DNA from 3 places in the Paracoccus sp. PARArs4 genome. Region 1 is predicted to be linked to each of the others. Evidence: riboswitches for the same ligand, from Rfam matches in the RefSeq annotation. Region 1 holds a riboswitch; each other region holds the start of a gene.
What was found. Region 1 has a riboswitch for thiamine pyrophosphate ahead of QMZ16_RS12510 (thiamine ABC transporter substrate binding subunit). Riboswitches for the same ligand answer to the same signal wherever they lie in the genome.
Positions count from the first base shown of each region.

Region 1 (5,232 bases):
GCGGATGTGATGTCGGGCGGCGCGGGTGCCGATGTCTTCGTCATCAAGCAGGGCGACGGGCATGACCGCATCACCGATTTCGGCAACGGGGCCGACCGGCTGTTCGTCGACGCCGACCTGATCGGCGACGATGTGGCGGGCTTCGTCGCGGATCGCATCACCGACACCGGCAGCGGTGTCCGCATCGATTTCGGCGGCGGCGACCTGCTGGTGCTGGAGGGTGCGGACCTGACCGTCGCGGATGTCGCGGACGACATCTTCCTGGTCTGAGCTACGGGTCGGCTCAGCCGAAGGCCCGCCCCAGATAGTCCCGCAGCGCGGGTGGCGGATCGCGCAGCAGGTCCCGCGTGGGCTGCGGCGCGTGACAGCGCCCGTCCTGAACGACGATGGTATCATGCGCGAAGTCCAGCGCGTCCTGCGGATCATGCGTGACCATCAGCATCAGCGCGCCGGTCTCGGACCCGATGCGGTCCAGCAGGTCCAGCATCTCGGATTTCAGGGCGGGCCCGAGGGCGGCGAAGGGCTCGTCCAGCAGCAGGATGGGCCGCGCCCGCAGCAGCACGCGGGCCAGCGCGACGCGGCTTTGCTGGCCGCCCGACAGGCTGGCGGGCAGGCGGTTCTCGAACCCCTCCAGCCCGACATCCGCGATGGCGCGGGCCACGCGGTCGCGCTGATCGCGCGACAGGCGCAGATCCGGGCGCAGGCCCAGCCCGACATTGCTTGCGACATCCAGATGCGGGAACAGGTTCTGGTCCTGGAACAGCACCGACAGCGGGCGCTTGCCCGGGGGAATGGCGGTCAGGTCCCGCCCCTCCCATGCGATGCGGCCCCGGTCCGGCGTCAGGAACCCCGCGATCAGCGACAGAAGCGTGGTCTTGCCCGCCCCCGACGGTCCGATCACGGCGATGCGCCCGCCGGGCTGCAGGTCCAGGTCGGCTGCGAATTCCCACCCCTCGCGGTGCAGGACGATGTCGCGGCATTCAAGCAAGGCGGCCTCCTCGGTCGAAGATCCAGAACAGCGCGAAGCTGATCGCCATCAGCAGGACGGCGGCGGCGCTGGCATCCGCCATCCGGTAGCTGGTCATCAGCTGATAGAGCTTCAGCGGCAGCGTCGGCTGATCGGTGGAAAACAGCGCGATCACCCCCAGGTCGCCCATCGCCAAGGCCGCCGCAAGGCCGCCCGCGAAGCCGACGGGCCGCGCCAGTCGTGGCAGCACCAGCAAACGCAGCCGCGCGATGCCGGTCATGTCCAGCGATGCGGCCAGCCGCCCGTAATCCTGCTGCATGGTCCGCGCGGCGGGGATCAGCGCCCGCAGCGCGAAGGGCAGGGCCATCATCGCGTTCACGCCCACCGTGACCGGCAGGGCCAGCGCCTGCGCGCCTGCCACGTCGCGCAGCAGGATGAACAGCCCCGTACCCAGTACCAGCGGCGAGGCGACCAGCGGCAGCATGCCCGCCCCCTCGACCCACCCCGAGGGGCGGCGCGCAAGGTGCAGCGCCATGATCAGCGCGACCGACAGCGTCAGCAGGGCCGAGATGACGGCCATCACCACCGACCGGATCGCGGCGGTCCAGACCTCGGCGGGCAGGTCGGGGATGGCGGGCAGGCCGCGCAGGGTGACGGCCCCGATGGGCCACAGCAGAAAGGCCGCGGCCAGCGCGATGGCCAGCGCATCGGTGCCCTGCCGCCAGCCCGCCGGGCCGCGCCAGGTGACGCGGTCGTCGCGCCCCGCGCCGAAGCTGGCGGGCACGGCGATCCAGCGCGTGGCCAGAAGCGCCGCCACGCAGATCGCGATCTGGATCAGCCCCAGAAGCGCGGCCTTGGACAGGTCGAAATCGAAGCGGAACGCCTGGTAGATCGCCAGCTCGACCGTGGTGGCGCGCGGTCCCCCGCCAAGCGCCAGCGCGACCGTGAAGCTGGTCAGGCACACAAGGAACACCGCCAGCCACGCGCCGGGCAGCACGGCCCGCAGCATGGGGCGCTCCAGGTGGCGCGAAATGTCGCGCGGCGCGAAGCCCAGGCTGTCGGCCAGGCGGAAACGCTCGGACGGGATGGCCTGCCAGCCCTGCAGGACCAGCCGCACGGACAGGGGCAGGTTGAAGAACACATGCGCGAGGATCACCCCCTGCCAGCCATAGACGCTGATCTCGGGCAGAGACAGCGCGCGCAGGGCGTCGTTGATCGCGCCCTGACGCCCGAAGACCGCGACAAGGCCCATGATCGCCACGATCACCGGCAGGATGAAGGGCGCGCCCAGCAGAGTGACCAGCAGCCCGCGCCCCCAGAACCGCCGTCGCGCCAGCGCGCGCGCCACCGGCACCGCCAGCAGCGCGGAAATCGTGGCCGACAGCGCCGCCTGCCAGATGGTGAAGCGCACCGCCCGCCAGTCCCAGGACGACAGGCCCGACAGCCCCTCGGCCTGCCATGCGACGGCGGCCAGGGTCCCCAGGATCAGCAGGGCCAGCCCCGCCGCGATGGCGGGGCCCGCACTCAGCCGGAAAAGGCGCGCAGCCATTCGTCCAGCGCGGGTTCGCGCATTTCCTCGGCCTTGTCCTCGGGCTGGAAGAAGGTCTTGTCGGGGCGCGGCAGGTCGCGCATGACCTGCGGCCAGTCGTCCTGCGGCAGCTTGGCGGGCAGGGACCAGTTGGCCAGCGGAATCGTCGCCTGGAAGTCGGGGGTCAGGATCCAGTCCATGAAGTCCTGCGCCAGTTCCGGCTGATCGGTCGATGCGACCTGCGCGGCCAGTTCGGCCATCAGGTAATGCCCCTCGGGAAAGATCGCGGCCTTCTTGGCCGGGTCGTCCTCGGCCTCGATGTGATAGGCGGGCGAGGTGGTGTAGGACAGGACCATGTCCACCTCTCCCTCGGTAAACAGACCATAGCTCTCGGACCAGCCGCGCGTCACGGTCAGCACCTTGGGGGCCAGCTTCTCCCATGCCTCGGGGGCGTTCTCGCCATAGACGGACTTCACCCACAACAGCAGCGCCAGCCCCGAGATCGAGCTGCGCGGATCCTGGATCGCGATCTTCAGATCGTCCGGCGCGTCCAGCAGTTCCTCGAAGCTGGCGGGCGGGTTTTCCAGCCGCGTCTCGTCATAGACGAAGGCGGTTTCGCCCCAGTTGTAGGGCAGGAACACCTCGTCGGTCCATTCGACGGGCAGCGACAGGTCGGACGTGTCCTGGCCATGCGGCGCGAACAGGCCCGATGCGCGGGCGCGCGCGGTCACGTCGGTGTTCAGGCCGAAGACGATGTCGGCCTCGGTTCCCTCGCCCTCCAGCATGATGCGGGGCAGGATGTCGCCGGTCACGAATTGCAGGTCGCAGTCGCAGAAGGCCTCGAAGCCTTCCTCGATCTTCGGGCCGGGGCCCCATTCGCTGGCGATGTAATCGCCGGCATAGACGGTCAGGACGGGCTTGTCCTGCGCCATGGCGGGTCCCGCGGCCAGTAGCGCGCTCAGGATCAGGGGGGTTCTCATCGCTCTCCTCCTTGGCAATGTCACGAAAGGAAAGAGGTGCGGCACCTTCCCTCCGCCGGTCTGAACCGGATCAGGTTCTGCGGGTCCGCGTCGCGCGTCTCAGCCCATCCGAAGGGCACCCCGAGGTCGGACCGAATGTAGTGGTTTCGCAGGGTTGCGCAAGCGGCTAGAAACGGGCGCGACACGGCGCAAGGACCCGACATGAGCGATCAGCCCACCCCGATGATGGCCCAGTACCTGGCAATCCGCGAGGCGAATCCGGGTGCGCTGCTGTTCTATCGCATGGGCGATTTCTACGAGATGTTCTTCGAGGATGCCGTCGCCGCCGCCGCCGCGCTGGACATCGCGCTGACGAAACGCGGCACGCATCTGGGCGAACCGATCCCGATGTGCGGCGTGCCGGTCCATGCGGCCGAAAGCTATCTTCTGACGCTGATCCGCAAGGGGTTCCGCGTGGCCATCGCCGAACAGATGGAGGACCCCGCCGAGGCCAAGAAGCGCGGCAGCAAATCCGTCGTCGCCCGCGACGTCGTCCGGCTGGTCACCCCTGGCACCCTGACCGAGGAGACGCTGCTGGAGGCCCGGCGCCACAACTTCCTTGCGGCCTTCGCGCAGGTCCGCGACGAAGGCGCGCTGGCCTGGGTCGACATCTCGACCGGGTCGTTCCAGGTCATGGAATGCCCGCTGCCCCGCCTTGCGCCCGAACTGGCACGCCTGTCCCCGCGCGAGGTGCTGGCCGCCGAAGGCGCGGGGCTGGACGAGCTGATCGAGGATGCCGGCGCGGCGCTGACCGACCTGCCCGCCTCCTGCTTCGACAGCGCCGCGGGGTCGCGCCGGCTGGCCGCGCTCTATGGGGTCGAGACGCTGGACGGGTTCGGCAGCTTCTCGCGGTCCGAGCTGGCGGCGATGGGCGCCATCGTCGAATACCTGGAGCTGACGCAGAAGGGCCGCCTGCCGCTGATGCGCCCGCCCATGCGCGAACGCGCGGGCGGCGCGGTGCAGATCGACGCATCGACGCGGCGCAACCTGGAACTGACGCAGGCCCTGTCCGGCGGGCGCGAGGGGTCGCTGCTGGCGGCCATCGACCGCACCGTGACGGCAGGCGGCGCGCGCCTGCTGGAACGCCGCGTCAGCGCGCCCTCGCGCGATCTGGCGGTGATCCATGCGCGCCACGATGCAGTCGAATCGCTGGCGGACGACGCGCGGCTGACGGCGGATCTGCGCAGCGCCCTGTCGCGTGCGCCCGACATGGACCGCGCCCTGTCGCGGCTGGCGCTGGAACGCGGCGGGCCGCGCGACCTGGCCGCGATCCGCGCGGGCCTGACGCAGGCCGCGGCCATCGCGGACCGCCTGCCGGACGATGCGCCGCCGCTGCTGCTGGAGGCCGCCACCGACCTGCGCGGCCATGACGACCTGATCGACCTGCTGGACCAGGCGCTGGTGGCCGAGCCGCCGCTTCTGGCCCGCGACGGCGGCTTTGTCGCGACCGGCCACGATGCCGACCTGGACGAGACCCGCCGCCTGCGCGACGAGGGGCGCGGCGTCATCGCGGGGATGCAGGCCGATTACGCCGCACTGGCGGGCATCGGCAGCCTGAAGATCAAGCACAACAACGTGCTGGGTTACTTCATCGAGACGACGACCACCCATGCCGACCGGATGCGCACGCCGCCCCTGTCGGAAACCTTCATCCACCGCCAGACGACCGCGAACCAGATCCGCTTCACCACGGTCGAGCTGTCGGAGCTGGAGACCCG
Region 1 is NZ_CAMZMW010000015.1:30,094-35,325, forward strand. It holds gene QMZ16_RS12495 (CAP domain-containing protein) at 1-270, shown strand, start outside; gene QMZ16_RS12500 (ATP-binding cassette domain-containing protein) at 284-970, opposite strand; gene QMZ16_RS12505 (thiamine/thiamine pyrophosphate ABC transporter permease ThiP) at 981-2,516, opposite strand; gene QMZ16_RS12510 (thiamine ABC transporter substrate binding subunit) at 2,492-3,475, opposite strand; TPP riboswitch at 3,506-3,608, opposite strand; gene mutS (DNA mismatch repair protein MutS) at 3,677-5,232, shown strand, end outside.

Region 2 (5,232 bases), on a different contig from region 1:
CGCCGCCTGCCAGTGGTCGTTCACCACCAGCGTCGCGCCATGATCCCGCGCCAGCGCGAGGCCGCGCCGCAGGTGGTCGCGGACCTCGGCGTCGGGGCGGTCCTTCAGGCGCAGCTGCACCAGCCGCACGCCAAGGGGCAGGGCGCGTTCCAGCCAGTCCGCGCTGTCGAAGATGGGATAGAAGCGCGACAGTGTCACAGCCATGCCTTTCCGATGACGGGGGTCGAGGGGACGGCCATGTCGCGCGGCGACATCGGGTCCGCATCGCGGGCCATCCGACCGGCCTCGACCGCGCGGGCGAAGGCGCAGGCCATCAACGCGGGATCGCCCGCCTGCGCGATGGCGGTGTTCAGCAGGATCGCGTCGAAGCCCATCTCCATCGCCTCGGCGGCGTGGCTGGGCAGCCCGAGGCCCGCGTCGATCACCATGGGCACGTCGGGAAAGGCCGCGCGCAGCATCCGCAACCCGTGGCGGTTGTTCAGCCCCAGCCCGGACCCGATGGGCGCACCCCAGGGCATCAGCACCTTGCAGCCCGCATCCAGCAGGCGCTGCGCCAGCACCTGATCCTCGGTGGTATAGGGGAAGACCTCGAACCCTTCGGCGGACAGGGTTTCGGCGGCGTCCAGCAGGCCGAACGGGTCGGGCTGCAACGTGTCGGAATGGCCGATCACCTCCAGCTTGATCCAGTTCGTCTCGAACATCTCGCGGGCCATGCGGGCGGTGGTGACGGCCTCCTTGGCGCTGTGGCATCCGGCGGTGTTCGGCAGTAGATGCACGCCCAAGTCGCGCACGATATCCCAGAAGCCCTGGCCGCGCCCGCCCTCGCGGCGCAGCGACACGGTGGCGACCGACGCGCCGCTGCGGCGGAACGCGTCCTCCATGATCGCGGGCGAGGGGTATTGCGCCGTTCCCAGCATCATACGCGACGACAGCTCGGTTCCATAGAACAGCATCTCAGCCCCCCTGCATCGGGGTCAGGACCTCGATCCGGTCGCCGTCGCGCAGATCATGCGCCGCGCGCGCCGACAGCGGGACGAAATCGCCGTTCACCGCCGTCACGACGCGGGCCTCGGCCCAGCCCAGTTCCCGAAGCGCGTCCAGAAGCGTGGGGGCGGCGATGTCGTGCGGCTCTCCGTTAACCTCGATCCTCATGGACGAGTTCTCCTTTCGTGTCGTTCAGCAGAAGGTCGGCGGCCTGGCGGGCAAGGGCGGGGGCCAGAAGGAAGCCGTGCCGGAACAGGCCGTTCAGCCGCAGGATGCGGCCCTTGCGCGTCACGCGCGGGATGTTGTCGGGGTATGCGGGGCGCAGGTCGGCGCCGGTCTCGACCAGCTCGGCCTCGGCCAGGCGGGGGTCCAGCGCATAGGCGGCCGACAGCAGTTCCAGAAGCGACCGCACGTGGATGGGACCGCAAGAGGCGCTTTCAAGCTGGGTGGCCCCCAGCATCAGCCGCCCGTCGCCCCGCGGCACGACATAGAGCGGGTGGCGCGGGTGCAGCAGCCGCACGGGGCGCGTCAGCGCGATCTCGGGGCTGCGGATGACGACCATTTCCCCGCGCACGCCGCGCAGGCCAAGGGCGGCCATGCCGCGTGCGTCGATGACGGTGCCCGCGATATCCTCGGGGGTGGCCTCGGCCCGTTCGACGCCCACATCGCGACGGTCAAGGTCGGCCAGCAGGTCCGCCAGCGCGGATCGCGGGTCCAGATGGGCCTCGTCCGGGAAATGCAGCCCGTCGCGGTGGTCCAGATCGGGTTCCAAGGCCCGGATGCCTTCGGCGTCCAGCCGATGCGCGCCCTCGGTCCGGCGGGCGAAGCGGTCCAGCTCGGAACGATCGCGATGCAGCGCGACGACCAGCGTGCCGCGATGGGTGACGGTGGTGACGCGCGCCCAGGCGGCGGCAGCCTCGCGCCCAAGGCGCGTCACGACGGGTTCCGCCGTCGCACCTTCGCAGTCCGGGGCCAGCATTCCGCCCGCCCACCAGGAACAGCCATGCGGCCCCGGCGGTCCGTTTCGGTCCAGCACGCGGACCCGCGCCCCACGGCGCGACAGTTCATGGGCGGCGAACAGTCCCGCGACGCCCGCGCCGATGATCGTGATCTCAGCCATGCCAGGCCGCGTGGAAATGATGCACCGGCCCGTGCCCGCCGCCGACGCCCAGCCCGTCCGCCGCGGCGATGGCACCCTGAAGATAGCCATGCGCGGCCCGGACCGCCTCCGCCATGCCCTTGCCCTGCGCCAGCCCCGCCGCGATCGCGGCCGACAGGGTGCAACCGGTGCCGTGGGTGTTGCGCGTGGCGCGGCGCGGCGCGCTGAGGCGCAGGACGCCGCCCGGGGTGATCAGCAGGTCGGGGCAGATATCGCCCGCCAGATGCCCGCCCTTCATAAGCACCGCGCGCGCGCCAAGTTCCAGCAGCGCGCGGCCCTGTTCGATCATCCCATCCTCGGATGTCGCATCGCGCGCGCCCAGCAGGCAGGCGGCCTCGGGGATGTTGGGCGTCAGCAGATCGGCGCGGGTCATCAGCCGGTCCCGCAGCGACCTGATGGCCGAGGGGCGCAGCAGCGCATCCCCAGATTTCGCGATCATCACCGGATCCAGCACGACCGGCATGTCGTCGGGCAGCTCAGCGGCCACGGCGTCGATGGCCTCGGCATCGCCCAGCATCCCCAGCTTGATCGCGCGCACGTCCAGATCGCCCAGCACCGCCGACATCTGGGCACGGATCATGGCGGGGCTTGCGGGTTCGACCATGCCGACGCCAAGCGTGTTCTGCGCGGTCAGCGCCGTCACCACGCTGGCGCCATAGACGCCGAGCGCCGAGAAGGTCTTGAGGTCGGCCTGGATTCCCGCGCCTCCGCCGGAATCCGAGCCTGCGATGGTCAGGGCAATGGGGGTCGTCACGTCATCCTCCTGGTGGGGCGGGGGTGACGGGGGGCCTTGCGCAAGATGCGCCTGCGGGCCGGAACCGTTCCCTCCGCCGGTGCAAACCGGATCAGGTTCGATGGGTTGGCACGCAGCCTCTCAGCCCCATGGCGGGGCACCCCAACGGTCATCTGGCGGACGCTAGTGCCGGGCCGGGCGCGCTTCAAGGGGAAATAATGCGGCGGGGTGCCGATGGGGCATGGACTTTGCCGCCCGCCCGCCCTAGAAGGCGCGCTTCGGTGCCGCATGTCCAAGGCGCGATGGCCCCTTGGCTTGGGGCGGATCGCAAGGGCTGGGGGTGCCACCCATCGGGGTTCGAACGTTCCCCCACAATTGGCGATTTCAATGACCGACCACAAAATTCCCGCACCGCTTGCAGCGGCGCTGGCCGAAAAGGGCTATGACAGCCTGACCTCCGTGCAGACCGCCGTCCTGGCGGATGACGCGCAGGGCCGCGACCTTCTGGTGTCCGCGCAGACCGGTTCGGGAAAGACCGTAGCCTTCGGCCTGGCCATGGGCCCCGAAGTGCTGAAGAACGACACCCTGCCCGAGGCCGCGCTGCCGCGTGCGCTGGCGATCGCGCCCACGCGCGAACTGGCGCTGCAGGTGGCGCGCGAACTCAGCTGGCTCTATGCCGGGGCGCGCATCGCGACCTGCGTGGGCGGGATGGATTACCGCAACGAGCGCCGCGCGCTGCAGCAGGGCGCACAGATCGTCGTGGGCACGCCCGGCCGTCTGCGCGACCATATCGACCGCGGGGGCCTGGACCTGACCGCGCTGAAGGTCGCCGTCCTGGACGAAGCCGACGAGATGCTGGACCTCGGCTTCCGCGAGGACCTGGAGTTCATCCTGGGTGCCGCGCCCGAAAGCCGCCGCACGCTGATGTTCTCGGCCACGGTTCCGCCCGCGATCGAGGCGCTGGCCCGCGACTTCCAGAACGACGCGCTGCGCATCAGCGCCATCGGCGAATCCCGCCAGCACGGCGACATCTCCTATCGTGCGATCACGGTCAGCGGCCGCGACCGCGAACCGGCGATCTTCAACCTGCTGCGCCTGCACGAGGCTCAGACCTCGATCATCTTCTGCAAGACGCGTGCGAACGTGAACCACCTGCTGTCGCGCATGTCGAACCGCGGCTTCAAGGCCGTCGCCCTGTCGGGCGAGCTGAGCCAGCAGGAACGCAACCACGCGCTTCAGGCGCTGCGTGACGGACGCGCCCGCGTCTGCATCGCGACCGACGTGGCCGCGCGCGGCATCGACCTGCCGGGTCTGGAGCTGGTGATCCACGCCGATCTGCCGACGAACCCCGAAACCATGCTGCACCGTTCGGGCCGCACGGGTCGGGCAGGGGCCAAGGGCGTGTCCGCCCTGATCGTGCCCGTGTCGGAACAGTCGCGCGCGCAGCGCCTGCTGCAGCGTGCCCGCGTCGTCGCGGAATGGGGCCCCGCGCCCACCGCCGAAGAGGTCGAGGCCCGTGACGAGGCCCGCCTTCTGGACAGCCCCGCGCTGAACGATCCGATCGGCGACGATGCCGCGCATATCGCCAATCTGATGGAGCGCTTCACCCCCGAGGCGCTGGCCGCCGGCATCCTGCGCCTGTGGCGCGAGGGCCGTCCGGCCCCCGAAGAGGTGACGCCGGTCCAGCCGCGCAACTCCTCGGACCCGCGCGCACCCCGCGAACCGCGCGAGCCGCGCCCCGCGCGCGAGATCGGGCCCTCGGTCTGGTTCCGCCTGACGGTCGGCCATACCGGCCGCGCCGAACCGCGCTGGCTGCTGCCCAAGATCTGCGATGCCGGCGGGATCGGCCGTGAATCCATCGGTGCCATCCGCATCCGTCAGGACGACAGCTATGTCCAGATCGCGGCCAAGGACGCCAAGCGCTTTGGCGAGGCATCCGAGCTGACCGACGAGATCACGATGCTGCGGATGGAGGGCGAGCCCGACCTGAGCCCCGAGGCGCGCCGAGCGCCGGGTGGCAAGCCCGCGAAATTCCAGCGGCCGAACAGCCGTCCGGGACCGGGCAAGGACGGCCCCCGCCGCGAGGGCAAGAAGCCCCATCGCAAGGGTCCGAAGAAAGCCTGGTAAGCCGCTGCTTCGACGATGAAAAAAACCGCTGCCCGTTCTTCGGGCGGCGGTTTGCCTTTTCTGGGGCAGCGAAAGATTTCGCCCGCCCTCATGCCGGATCGGGGGATGCAAGACCCCCGTGCCGTGGCGCAACCATGTCGCAAATAATGTTGCCAGCTTGGCCGGGGGGCGCTTAACCTCCGACTGCGCTGAACGACAAACCGACAACAGGGAGAGCGCCTATTGCTGG
Region 2 is NZ_CAMZMW010000003.1:173,284-178,515, reverse strand. It holds gene QMZ16_RS03700 (thiamine phosphate synthase) at 1-198, opposite strand, end outside; gene QMZ16_RS03695 (thiazole synthase) at 195-953, opposite strand; gene thiS (sulfur carrier protein ThiS) at 955-1,152, opposite strand; gene QMZ16_RS03685 (FAD-dependent oxidoreductase) at 1,136-2,104, opposite strand; gene thiD (bifunctional hydroxymethylpyrimidine kinase/phosphomethylpyrimidine kinase) at 2,097-2,897, opposite strand; TPP riboswitch at 2,949-3,051, opposite strand; partial or broken gene QMZ16_RS03675 (DEAD/DEAH box helicase) at 3,264-4,979, shown strand; gene QMZ16_RS03670 (ABC transporter ATP-binding protein) at 5,226-5,232, shown strand, end outside.
Region 2: another riboswitch for thiamine pyrophosphate. It lies ahead of thiD (bifunctional hydroxymethylpyrimidine kinase/phosphomethylpyrimidine kinase); the one in region 1 lies ahead of QMZ16_RS12510 (thiamine ABC transporter substrate binding subunit).

Region 3 (5,232 bases), on a different contig from region 1:
GGTTCGAGAGATAGCCCGTCACCCAAGCCTGCGCGCCGATCAGGTCCGCCGGATCGGACATGATCAGCATCGGTGCTGCCGGGCCGTCGTACCGCTCGCCCTCGGCGCGGGCGTCGGCCTGCATCGCGATGTCATAGCCGGCATAGACGAAGCCGTCCGGGTCCTTGTAATCGTCCCATGTGGTCGAATCGGCAGGCAGCGTGAAATCGGATTCTTCGGCCCGATGCGACGATGTTTCGCCATCCAGCCCACGCTGTGGCGTCGCCGAGCTTGCCCCCCCCTCCGATGGGCGATGGTTCGCCGTCAGATAGATCCCGCCGCCGATATGCACCCCCGAGAACTTGACCTGCACCATCGTCAGGTGGCGCAGAAGGTCGGAACCGGGATCGACGGTCTCGAGGGTCATGGGCAGCATCCCGCATCAGGGCCCGGTATCGAACGCCGCACGGGGCCGTTCTCGTCCGGGTTGTGTTAACCTTAACGAGAAACCTAACCTTTCGGTTAGGTGGAAAGAAGGATTTTCAGCACTTACACATGCCGGATGCCGCATGTTTTCGCATCGCGCAGCAATTCCTGCCGCACGATGCTTCTCGCCCTCTGCGTGTTTCGAACCTTCCCCGCAGACCTTCCCCGCGGGGAGGGAGGCCGTCAGTCCTCGACCGGGACGTACAGTCTGCCGCCCTCGCGGAACTTCTCGGCCATCTCCTCCATGCCGCGGGTCTTCTCGGCCTCGGCGCGGATGTCGTGGCTGATCCGCATCGAGCAGAATTTCGGCCCGCACATCGAACAGAAATGCGCGACCTTGTGGGCCTCGGCGGGCATCGTCTCGTCATGCATGCCGCGCGCGGTGTCGGGGTCGAGGCCGATGTTGAACTGGTCGATCCAGCGGAACTCGAACCGGGCCTTGGACAGCGCATCGTCGCGGGCCTGCGCGCCGGGATGCCCCTTGGCAAGATCCGCCGCATGGGCCGCGATCTTGTAGGTGATCACGCCGGTCTTCACGTCGTCGCGGTCGGGCAGGCCCAGATGCTCCTTGGGCGTGACATAGCAGAGCATCGCAGTCCCGAACCAGCCGATCATCGCCGCGCCGATGGCGCTGGTGATGTGGTCGTAGCCCGGCGCGATATCGGTCGTCAGCGGCCCGAGGGTATAGAAGGGGGCCTCGTGGCAGTGCTTCAGCTGCTCGTCCATGTTGGCCTTGATCTTGTGCATGGGCACGTGACCCGGCCCCTCGATCATGACCTGGCAGTCCTTGGCCCATGCGATCTTCGTCAGCTCTCCTAGGGTGTGCAACTCGGCGAATTGCGCCTGGTCGTTGGCATCGGCGATGGACCCCGGACGCAGCCCGTCGCCCAGGCTGAAGCTGACGTCATAGCGGCGGCAGATGTCGCAGATCTCGTCGAAATGTTCATAGAGGAAGCTTTCGCGGTGATGGTGCAGGCACCATTTCGCCATGATCGAGCCGCCCCTGCTGACGATGCCGGTCACGCGTTTCGCGGTCATCGGGATCATGTGCAGCCGCACGCCCGCGTGGATGGTGAAGTAATCCACGCCCTTCTCGGCCTGTTCGATCAGCGTGTCGCGGAATATCTCCCATGTCAGGTCCTCGGCCACGCCGCCGACCTTCTCCAGCGCCTGGTACAGCGGCACGGTCCCGATGGGCACGGGCGCGTTCCGCAGGATCCAGTCGCGGATGTTGTGGATGTTGCGACCGGTGGACAGGTCCATGACCGTGTCTGCCCCCCAACGGATGGCCCAGACCATCTTCTCGACCTCTTCCTCCATCGACGAGGTCACGGCCGAGTTGCCGATATTGGCGTTGATCTTGACCTTGAAGTTGCGGCCGATGACGACCGGCTCCAGTTCGGGGTGGTTGATGTTGGCCGGGATGATGGCGCGGCCCGCCGCGATCTCGTCCCGGACGAATTCCGGGGTCACGAGGTCGGGCAGGACGGCCCCCATCGGGTCGCCATCGGTCGTGTGGGCGGCGATGCGGCCCTCGTTCTCGCGGATGGCGGCGAATTCCATCTCTGGCGTGACGATGCCCGCGCGGGCATAGGCGAGCTGCGTCACGGCACGGTCGTCCGTGGCCGCAAGGGGCTGGCGGGCCTGCGGGAAGGGCGCGACCAGCCGAGCGCCGGTGGCAAAGCCATTGTCGGCATCCGTCACCGCGCGCCCGTCATAAGGCGCCACGTCGCCGCGATCGCGCTGCCACGCGCCGCGCACGGGTGGCAGGCCGCGGGCGATGTCGATCGCGATGTCGGGGTCGGTATAGGGGCCCGAACTGTCATAGACAGTCAGCCCCTCGCCCGTGGTCAGGTCGATCCGGCGCATCGGCACGCGGATGTCGTGCAGGCTGCCCGGCACGTGGATCTTGGTCGAGGCCGGCAGCGGGCCGGTGGTGATTGCGGGGATCGTGTCTTTCATTCCGGGTCTCCTCATGCGGAAAGCCAGTGTGAAAGCCTTGGCAGAAAGCGGACCGGTCCGGCCCGCGCAGGGGCCATCAGCGGCCCGAAAGGACCGCACCCTGTTTCAAAGGTTCGCGGGATTGCCCTTCGGTCTTCCTACGCCAGCATCAACTGGTTCAGGTTCTAAGGGTCGCGTCACCGGGGTTTCCCCCCGTCTGCCTCTCAGTCCCCTTGGCGGGACTCCCCTGACGTGCGGGCAGGGTGGACCGATCCGGCGGTGGCGTCAAGCGCTGGCGAGATGCCGGAAAACCCGACCGGGATGATCGGTCGCACTATCCCAAAGGACAGGCGTGCTATGCTTGTTGGGTAGCGACTGGCCCTTTGTGCAGGCGCGGGCCGGTGCTGCGGCGGCTAGCCTGATCCCGATGGACAACCCGATAAGACGAAGGAAGCGACATGCCCCTTGCGCCCGGTGATCTGATCTTTGTCGGCTGGGATACCGACAACAACGACGCGGCCTTCATCACGACCGTTCCGCTGGTCGCGGGCGAGGTCATCTATTTCACCGATGACGAATGGAACGGGACCAGCTTCTTCGGAAACGAGCAGCTGATGGAGTGGACCGTTCCCGCAGGCGGCATCGCGCCGGGGACCGTCGTGACGGTGGACATGGACACGACCACCCGCTCGGCCAGCGTGGATGCCGGGGGGACGCTGGACTATATCCGCGGAGGCTTCTCGCTGGCGGGCGCGAACGAGATGTTCTGGGCGTTCCAGGGCACCCGCGACGGCGACATCGTGACGCCCACCAACTTCATCGCCGTCATCGGCAACGAGGCCGACGGCAACGATGCCCAGACACCGAACCTGACCGGGACGGGGCTGACCACCTCGAACGGGGCGGTCATCATCGACGGCGACAACGATTACATGGAATGGGTGGGCGATGCCGTCCTGCCCGCCACCGCGACCCGCGAAGAGGTCATCGCAAGCGTCTCGGACACTTCGAACTGGGTCGTGGCGAATGGCAGCGGGGTGAACAACCCGAACGGGACCGGCTTCAACGTCAACCAGGGCGTCGTCTGCTTCGCGGCGGATACGCTGATCGCGACCCCTGCGGGTGCGGTTCCGGTGCGGGCGCTGCGCCCGGGCGACATGGTCCTGACCGAGGATTCCGGCCCGCGCCCGCTGTCATGGGTCGGCAGCCGCCGCATCACCCGCCCCGAGATGGAGGCGAACCCCCGGCTGCGCCCCGTCCGCATCCTTTCTGGCGCGCTTGGCGGCGGGCTGCCGCGCCGCGACCTGCTGGTGTCGCGCCAGCATCGCATCCTTCTGTCCTCGGCCATCGCGGAACGGATGTTCGGCGAACGGGAGGTGCTGCTGCCCGCGATCCGGCTGACCGCGCTGCCGGGGATCTTCGTCGATAAGGAGGTGACGCAGGTCACCTATCTTCACCTGATGTTCGACCGGCACGAGATCGTCCTGGCCGAGGGTGCCCCCGCCGAGAGCCTGCATACCGGCCCGCAGGCCATGGACAGCATCACCGACGAGGGCCGAGAGGAGATCTTCACGATCTTTCCCGAATTGCGGCGCGGGGACGCGCGGCCCATGGCGCGCCACGTCCCCGATGCCGCCCGTCAGAAGCGGCTGGTCGCCCGTCACCTGAAGAACGAGCGACCGGTCCTGTCCTAGCCCGCCAGCAGGGTGGCGTTGCCACCTGCCGCGGTGGTGTCCACGCACAGGTGGCGTTCGTGGCGCAGATGCGCGCGGTCGGGCCTGGCCGCGATCAGCGGAACCAGCGCGCCGTCGCGCAGGGCCAGCGCCTCGGCCATGGCGCGGCCCGTCGCCTCGTCGCCCCACCACAGGACCGCCGCCAGATCCGGCAGATCGCGCAGCGCCTGCGGATCGAGGCTGCCCTGCGCCTGCACCGGCTGACCGCCAAGCGCCTCGACGGCCTGCGCCTGCGCGGTGACCGCCGCGGTGCCGGGACCCATGCACAGAACGGGACCGCGGGGCAGGGATGCCAGGCGGTTCAACTCGCCGGTGGGGCCGGGCATCAGCGTCTCGTCGCGCGGGGCGCCTGCGGGGGCGTCCTGCAATGCGCGGGCGATGCGTGCGGGATCGTCCGCGCGGTCCCATGCGGTGCCGGGCTGGCCGGGTTCGGGGGCATAGAAGCGCGGCAGATAGTTCGGCCCGCCCGCCTTGGGTCCGGTGCCCGATAGCCCCTCGCCGCCGAAGGGCTGGCTGCCCACCGTCGCGCCGACCTGGTTGCGGTTCACATAGAGGTTGCCCGCATGCACCGCGTCCGTCACCTCTTGCACGCGGGTGTCGATGCGGGTGTGCAGGCCGAAGGTCAGGCCGTAGCCGCGCGCGTTGATCGCCTCGATCACGCGGTCCAGATCGCGGGCCTTGTAGGTCGCGACATGCAGGACGGGGCCGAAGATCTCGCGCTCCATCTGCTGGATGCCGTCCACCTGGATCAGCGTCGGCGCGATGAAGTGCCCGCCCTGCGGCACGGGGATCGAATGCAGGATACGGTCGCGATGGGCTTCCAGGTAATCCGCGATGCCCTGGCGTGCCTCGTCGTCGATCACCGGACCCACATCGGTCGAGATGTGCCACGGATCGCCCACGCGCAGCTCGTCCATCGCGCCCTTGATCATGCGGATCAGGTGCGGGGCCACGTCCTCTTGCACGTAAAGACAGCGCAGCGCCGAACAGCGCTGGCCCGCGCTGCGGAAGCTGGAGGCCACGATGTCGCGCACGGCCTGTTCGGGCAGGGCGGTGCTGTCCACGATCATGGCATTGAGGCCGCCGGTCTCGG
Region 3 is NZ_CAMZMW010000006.1:150,899-156,130, reverse strand. It holds gene QMZ16_RS06995 (Hint domain-containing protein) at 1-406, opposite strand, end outside; gene thiC (phosphomethylpyrimidine synthase ThiC) at 649-2,427, opposite strand; TPP riboswitch at 2,545-2,665, opposite strand; gene QMZ16_RS06985 (Hint domain-containing protein) at 2,865-4,100, shown strand; gene putA (bifunctional proline dehydrogenase/L-glutamate gamma-semialdehyde dehydrogenase PutA) at 4,097-5,232, opposite strand, start outside.
Region 3: another riboswitch for thiamine pyrophosphate. It lies ahead of thiC (phosphomethylpyrimidine synthase ThiC); the one in region 1 lies ahead of QMZ16_RS12510 (thiamine ABC transporter substrate binding subunit).